DNA from 2 places in the Arthrobacter sp. 01N442 genome. Region 2 is predicted to be linked to the other one. Evidence: predicted binding sites of a transcription regulator. Region 2 holds the regulator's gene; the other holds the start of a gene.
What was found. Region 2 encodes HrcA, which represses chaperone genes, less so after heat shock. Its sites were predicted from a motif close to TTNGCACTCGNNNNNNNCGAGTGCNAA; they were not measured.
Positions count from the first base shown of each region.

Region 1: groL (chaperonin GroEL) is a predicted target of HrcA. The motif match lies at 1,353-1,379, and genes of this name have one in related genera.

Region 1 covers NZ_JBFTRD010000007.1:221,792-225,376, reverse strand. The annotation lists gene AC1DNC_RS15350 (ABC transporter substrate-binding protein) at 88-1,266, shown strand; gene groL (chaperonin GroEL) at 1,564-3,201, shown strand.
Region 2 covers NZ_JBFTRD010000001.1:110,352-113,936, reverse strand. The annotation lists gene AC1DNC_RS00490 (16S rRNA (uracil(1498)-N(3))-methyltransferase) at 1-326, opposite strand, end outside; gene dnaJ (molecular chaperone DnaJ) at 329-1,456, opposite strand; gene hrcA (heat-inducible transcriptional repressor HrcA) at 1,536-2,549, opposite strand; gene AC1DNC_RS00475 (DUF3097 domain-containing protein) at 2,793-3,585, shown strand, end outside.

The sequences.
Region 1 (3,585 bases), on a different contig from region 2:
TTCCGGCGGTTCAGCCGTGCCGCGGCGGCCGGGTTAGCAGCAGCCGTGGCGTTGGGCGCCTGCGCCGGACCCGCGGGCAATGCCCGGGTGGACACAGCGGAAGCAAGCGGCGACGGCACATTGCGGATCGGCCTGATCCTAGACAACACCGGAAGCCAGGCATTCCTTAACGCGCCCCAGCTGGCGGCGGCAAAACTGGCGGTCAAGGAAATCAATGCGGCGGGCGGCCACAAGGGCAAACCGGTGGAGCTGCTCCCGCAGTCCGTCGGCACGGACACCGCGGCGCAGGCCAAAGCCCTGGTGGCGGCCAAGGCCGACGTCGTGATCGGGCCCACCGACTCAAGCCGCGCCGCGGCCGCCATCGACGTCCTCGCAGGCGCCAAGGTCGCCGTCATTTCCCCGGCGAACACCGCGTCGGGGCTCAGCAAGTACAAGAGCGGCGGCTACTACTTCCGCACCGCCGCCGCCGACATCGCGCAGGCTTCGGTCCTGGTCAAGCTGGCCAAGGACGGCGGCGCCAAGACCCTGGCCGTGGTCCACGAGGAAGGCAGCTACGGCCAAGACGTCTCCGTCGCAGTCTCGGCCGCCGCAAAGGCCGCCGGCCTGGGCACAGCGGTCGACGCCGAGTTCAAGGCGGGCCAGGCGCAACAGGCGGCAGCGGCCGCCAAAGCAGCCGCCCCGGACGCGGTCGTGCTGGTAGCCCGGGACGGCGCCCAAGGCGCCATCGCCGAGCTCAACAATGCGGGCCTGGCCGGAAAGAAGCTCATCCTCAGCGACGGAGCGGTCAACCAGTACGGGGCCGGCCTCGGCTCCAAAGCCCTGGACGGCGCCCGCGGGGTCCTGCCCGGCACGTTCCCTTCCGCGCACTTCCAGGCCGAACTCGTGGCCGTGGACCCTGGCCTGAAGGACATGGCGTTCGCCGCGGAGACGTACGACGCCGTCAACCTTGCCGCACTCGCCGCAGCCGCCGCGGAGGACGACGCCGGGACCTCCATCGCCTCAAAGCTGGTTGCTGTCTCGGGCGGAACTGCGTCAGGCAGCGATGCCGCCGGTAATTCCGGGGAAGCAGCGGTCTGCAAGTCCTACCAGGAATGCGTAACCGCCCTCCGGGCCGGCAAGCGCCCTGACTACGACGGCGCCTCGGGTCCGATCAACTTCGATGGCAACGGCGACGTCACCGCTGCCGCGTACATGCTCTATACCTATGGGCCGGACAACAACGCCGAGCTGACAGGCAGCGAAACCGCCCGCAGTACCGGCTCCTGATCGCTGGTAGCGAAGAGCGGCCGCCGATGGCCGACCCCGGCGTCACCACTGCTTGCACTCTCCCCGGGGGAGTGCTAATTATGGAGTTAGCACTCCCGCGTATTGACTGCTAACACGACGTCCGGTTCGGCCGGTTGCGTTGTGGTGGCGGGCTGAGTGGGAGCGAGAGAAATACCTGGCTGGGGTGAGATCCCTGGCCCGGCGGCGTACAGAGGCTGCCGGGCAGGAATCGTCCGTCGCGGGCACCGCAGCTCAAGGTTCATTCTTAACGACTGTCCCGAAAGGACTACTGCCGTTATGGCCAAGATCATTGCATTTGATGAAGAGGCACGCCGCGGTCTTGAGCGGGGCCTGAACATCCTCGCCGACGCCGTCAAGGTCACCCTCGGCCCGCGTGGACGCAACGTCGTCCTCGAAAAGAAGTGGGGCGCCCCCACGATCACCAACGATGGTGTTTCCATCGCCAAGGAGATCGAACTGGACGACCCTTACGAGAAGATCGGCGCCGAGCTGGTCAAGGAAGTTGCCAAGAAGACTGACGACGTCGCCGGTGACGGCACCACCACGGCAACCGTGCTGGCCCAGGCCCTCGTCAAGGAAGGCCTGCGCAACGTTGCGGCCGGCGCTGACCCGCTCTCCCTCAAGCGCGGCATCGAAAAGGCCGTCGACGCGGTCACCCGCGAGCTCCTCGCCTCCGCCAAGGAAATCGAAACCAAGGAAGAGATCGCCGCCACCGCGTCCATCTCCGCCGGTGACAACGAAATTGGCGCACTGATTGCTGAAGCCTTGGACAAGGTCGGCAAGGAAGGCGTCATCACCGTCGAGGAGTCGAACACCTTCGGCCTCGAGCTGGAGCTCACCGAGGGCATGCGTTTCGACAAGGGCTACATCTCGGCCTACTTCGTCACCGACGCCGAGCGCCAGGAAACGGTCCTCGAGGATCCGTACATCCTGATCGTCAACTCCAAGATCTCCAACGTCAAGGAACTGGTTGCAGTCCTCGAAAAGGTCATGCAGTCCAACAAGCCGCTGCTGATCATCGCCGAGGACATCGAGGGCGAGGCTCTGGCCACCCTGATCGTCAACAAGATCCGCGGCACCTTCAAGTCCGTCGCCGTCAAGGCTCCGGGCTTCGGCGACCGCCGCAAGGCGCAGCTGGCCGACATCGCCATCCTCACCGGTGGCCAGGTCATCTCCGAGGAAGTCGGCCTCAAGCTTGAGACCGCCGGCCTCGAACTGCTGGGCAAGGCACGCAAGGTCGTTGTCACCAAGGACGAGACCACCATCGTCGAAGGTGCCGGCGACGCCGACCAGATCGCCGGCCGTGTTTCCCAGATCCGCGCCGAGATCGAGAACTCCGATTCGGACTACGACCGCGAGAAGCTGCAGGAGCGCCTGGCCAAGCTGGCCGGCGGCGTTGCAGTCATCAAGGCCGGTGCCGCAACCGAGGTTGAGCTCAAGGAACGCAAGCACCGCATTGAGGACGCCGTCCGCAACGCCAAGGCTGCTGTCGAAGAGGGCATCGTCGCCGGCGGTGGCGTGGCCCTGATCCAGGCCGGCGCCAAGGCGTTTGCCAACCTGCAGCTCGAAGGTGACGAGGCAACCGGCGCGAACATCGTCCGCGTAGCCATCGACGCCCCGCTGAAGCAGATCGCCTTCAACGCCGGCCTCGAGCCGGGCGTTGTGGTCGACAAGGTCCGCGGCCTGCCCGCCGGCCACGGCCTGAACGCGGCAAGCGGCGAGTACGTCGACCTGCTCGCTGCCGGTATCAACGACCCGGTCAAGGTCACCCGCTCTGCCCTGCAGAACGCGGCTTCCATCGCCGGTCTGTTCCTCACCACCGAGGCCGTTGTGGCCGACAAGCCCGAAAAGGCCGGTGCCCCGATGGGCGGCGGCGACGAAATGGGCGGCATGGGCGGCATGGGCGGTTTCTAACCCCCTGGCTACCAAGCCCTGAACGCCTGGGCTGACGGTTCCGCGTCAGCGACGGCCAGTTCGACGACGGCGGTCCCACCAATGGTGGGGCCGCCGTCGGCGTTTAACCGTGCCCTGAGACCCTCCCTCAGGTTGTGGGCTTTTTGGCCGGACGCTCCCTCAGTTGTGGTGGGGGTTTGGTGGATGCTCCCTCAGTTGTGGCGGGGGTTGGCTGGACGTTCCCTCAGTTGTGGCGGGGGTTGGTTGGACGCTCCCTCAGCTGTGGCGGGGTTTGGCCGGACGCTCCCTCAGCTGTGGCGGGGGTTTGGTGGACGCTTCCTTAGTCGAGCTCCGGGGGCGGGAAGCATTGGGTAGGTAGGCGCCGGCGCCGGGTCTGAGTGATGG
Region 2 (3,585 bases):
GCATCGATTCCCAGTTCCGTCACAATCTCGGCCGCCAGCTCGTCCCGGTCGCCCTTGGCCAGCGCCTGCACCAGCACCAGGGAAACGCCCGGCTTTGGCTCGACCGCCACTTCGCCGCACTCCACCGTCAGCTCCTGCGGGGCGGCGGCGGTCACGGTGCCGGTGATGCGCTTGCCGGCGCCGTCGGCGATGTCCACGGCCTCCCCCACGGCCAGGCGCTTGACCGTCACCGCGTGGCGCGCTTCGGTGCCTTCGAGGACGAACGTCGCACCGGGAACCAGCTGGTCCAAGGTGCCTGCGGGGGTGAAGAAAACCGGGTTACTCACCGCTACAGGTTACCGAGCCGGTCCCGCAGTTTGGCGAAGACGCCGCCGCTGGCGGCCAGCTTTCCCTCGGTGAACTGCTCGCCGCGGAGTTTGGCGAGCTGGCGGAGCAGGTCCTCCTGGGCGGCGTCGAGCTTGGCCGGGGTGTCCACCTGGAGGTGGACCTTCAGGTCGCCACGGCCGTAGCCGCGCAGGTGCGTTACGCCCAGGCCGCGGAGCGTGATGACCTCGCCGGACTGGGTGCCAGCCTTGACGTCGATTTCCTGAGATCCGTCGAAGGTCTCCAGGGTCAGCTCGGTGCCAAGCGCCGCGGCCGTCATGGGGATGCTGAGGCTCGCGTGCAGGTCGTCGCCTTCGCGCACATAGGTGGGGTCGTTGTTGACCCGGATCTCGACGTAGAGGTCACCGGAGGGACCGCCGGCCGGGCCGGCCTCACCCTGGCCGGAGAGCTGGATGCGGGTGCCGGTGGCGACGCCGGCGGGGACCTTGACGGTGAGCGACCGGCGGCTGCGGATCCGGCCCTGGCCGGCGCATTCGTTGCACGGGTCCTTGATCACGGTGCCGAAGCCTTCGCAGCTGCCGCAGGGGGCGGTGGTCATGACCTGGCCGAGGATGGAGCGCACTGCGCGCTGGACCTGGCCGCTGCCGCCGCAGATGTCGCAACGCTCGGGGTGGCTGCCTTCACGGCAGCAGGAGCCCTCACAGGTGGGGCAGGTGACGGCGGTGTCGACTTCGAGCTTCTTGTTGACGCCGAAGACCGCGTCGCGCAGGTCGATCCGGACGCTGATCAGGGCGTCCTGGCCGCGGCGCACCCGGGAGGCCGGGCCGCCCTGGCCGCCGGCTCCGCCGAAGAAGGTCTCGAAGATGTCCTGGAAGGCGAAGCCCTGGCCGGCGTACCCGCCGCCGAAGCCGTTGTCGGTACCGTTCTCGTTGCCCGTCGTGTCGTAGACCCGGCGCTTCTGCGGGTCGGACAGCACCTCGTAGGCGTGGGTCACCGCCTTGAAGCGCTCGGAAGCGTCGTCGCCGGGGTTCACGTCCGGGTGCAGGGTGCGCGCAAGCTTGCGGTAGGCCTTCTTGATCTCTTCCCCCGTCGCTTCACGGGAGACTCCAAGAACGTCATAGTGGCTGCTCAAAGTGTGTATCTCTTCCTTTTTGTACTGCCAGTGGGGTACTGCCTGTAGTGGCGAGAAGTCCGGTGCACGGTCCGGCCGGTCAGGGCCCGAGGATCCGCGAAAGGTAGCGGGCCACCGCACGGACGGCGGCCATGGTGGTGGGATAATCCATCCGGGTGGGGCCGAGCACTCCGACCTTGGCCGTGGCGTCCGGACCGTAGCCGGTGGCCACCACGGATGCTTCGGAGAGGCCGTCGTAGGGGTTCTCCCGGCCGATACTGACGGTGACACCGCGCGGGTCCTGGGCCATGTCGCTGAGCAGGCGCAGCATCACTACCTGCTCCTCGAGGGCCTCCAGCACGGGGCCGATGCTCAGCGGGAAGTCCACGTTTGACCGGGCCAGGTTGGCGGTACCGGCCATGACCATCCGTTCCTCCCGACTGCTCGCGGCAAGCGATTCAAGTCCGCGGGCCAGGGCCTGGGCAGCGCCGCGCCGCACGGGCGGACAGCTGTCCACCACAGCCTGCAGCGACTGGGGCAGCAGGCTCAGCGGGGTGCCGGAGAGTTTTGCCAGGAACAGGGCGCGGAGTTCGGCGAGGGCCTCGTCGCCAAAGTCCTGGCCGACGTCGATCACCCGCTGCTCCACCTTGCCGGTGTCCGCTATCAGGACTGTGAGAACCTTGCGCGGCGCCAGGAGCACGAATTCGATGTGCCGGACGCGGGCACGGCTCAGGAGCGGATACTGCACGACGGCGACCTGGTTGGTCAGCTGCGAGAGCAGCCGCACCGTCCGGTCGAGGACGTCGTCGAGGTCATCGGACCCTTCGAGCAGGGCCTGGATGGCGCGCCGCTCTGCCGGGGATAGCGGTTTAACCGCCGAAATCTGGTCCACGAACAGGCGGTAGCCCTTGTCCGTGGGAATCCGCCCGGCGCTCGTGTGCGGCGCGGTGATCAGGCCCTCGTCTTCCAACGCGGCCATGTCATTGCGGATCGTTGCGCTGGACACGCCCAGGTGATGCCGTTCCACCAGGGCTTTGGATCCAACCGGTTCGCGGGAATGGACGTAGTCCTCCACGATGGCGCGCAGTACTTCGAGTTTGCGTGGCTCGCTCACGCTCCACCTCCAATCGACCCGTATCGGTTCGCCGGTGCCGCCGGGCGTGAAAGAAGACCCGGTGTTAGCACTCGACATGCCTAAGTGCTAACCAGTCTAATATGAGTCGCGCCGTTGTTAGCATTGGATTCGCTGCGGGCGTGACCACCGGGACCGGTGTTTCCCGGCACACCACAGGCCGCGCCGCCGTTCCCTACCCCGTAATTCCCAAGTGATTCCCAAGTGCAAAGCAGTGTGTAACCGATGTCGTACCAGAACTGGGGCCCGCAGGATCTCTCCGCGCCCGCCAAGGCCCAGCTGCCCGAAATCCCGGTGGAACGCGGCATGGTGCTGGAGGACGTGCAGTCAGGCTGGGTCGGCGCCGTAACCCGCGTGGAGAAGTCCGGCGGCATGCACGTGGTGGCCCTCGAGGACCGGCGCGGCAAATCCCGTTCGTTCCGGCTCGGCTTCGGCTTCCTGCTCGAGGGGCAGCCCATCCGGCTGATGCCGCCCGCCCCGCGGGTACCGGCAGCGGCCCCCGGTGCACGGACGGCATCCGGCTCGGTCCGGGTGGAGGGCCAGCGCGCCCAGGTCGCGAAGGCCAGCCGGATCTGGGTCGAAGGCAAGCACGACGCCGAACTGGTGGAGAAAGTCTGGGGTGACGATCTCCGCGTCGAGGGCATCGTGGTTGAGCCGCTGCACGGCATCGACGACCTGGCTGCCGCTGTGAAAGATTTCCGGCCCGGCCCGGGGCGCCGCCTCGGCGTGCTGGTGGACCACCTCGTTCCCGACTCAAAGGAGTCACGCATCGCCGATGCAGTGATGGCCTCGCCGGGCGCAGCGGGGAACGTGCTGATCGTCGGGCACCCGTATGTGGACGTCTGGCAGGCGATCCGCCCCGCCGTGCTGGGCATAGAACGGTGGCCGGTCATCCCGCGCGGCGTGGACTGGAAGACCGGCATCCTGACCGCCTTCGGCTGGCCGCACAGCACCAAGGAGGACATCGGCCTGGGCTGGCAAAAACTCCTCGGCGCGGTGCGCAGCTACGCAGACCTGG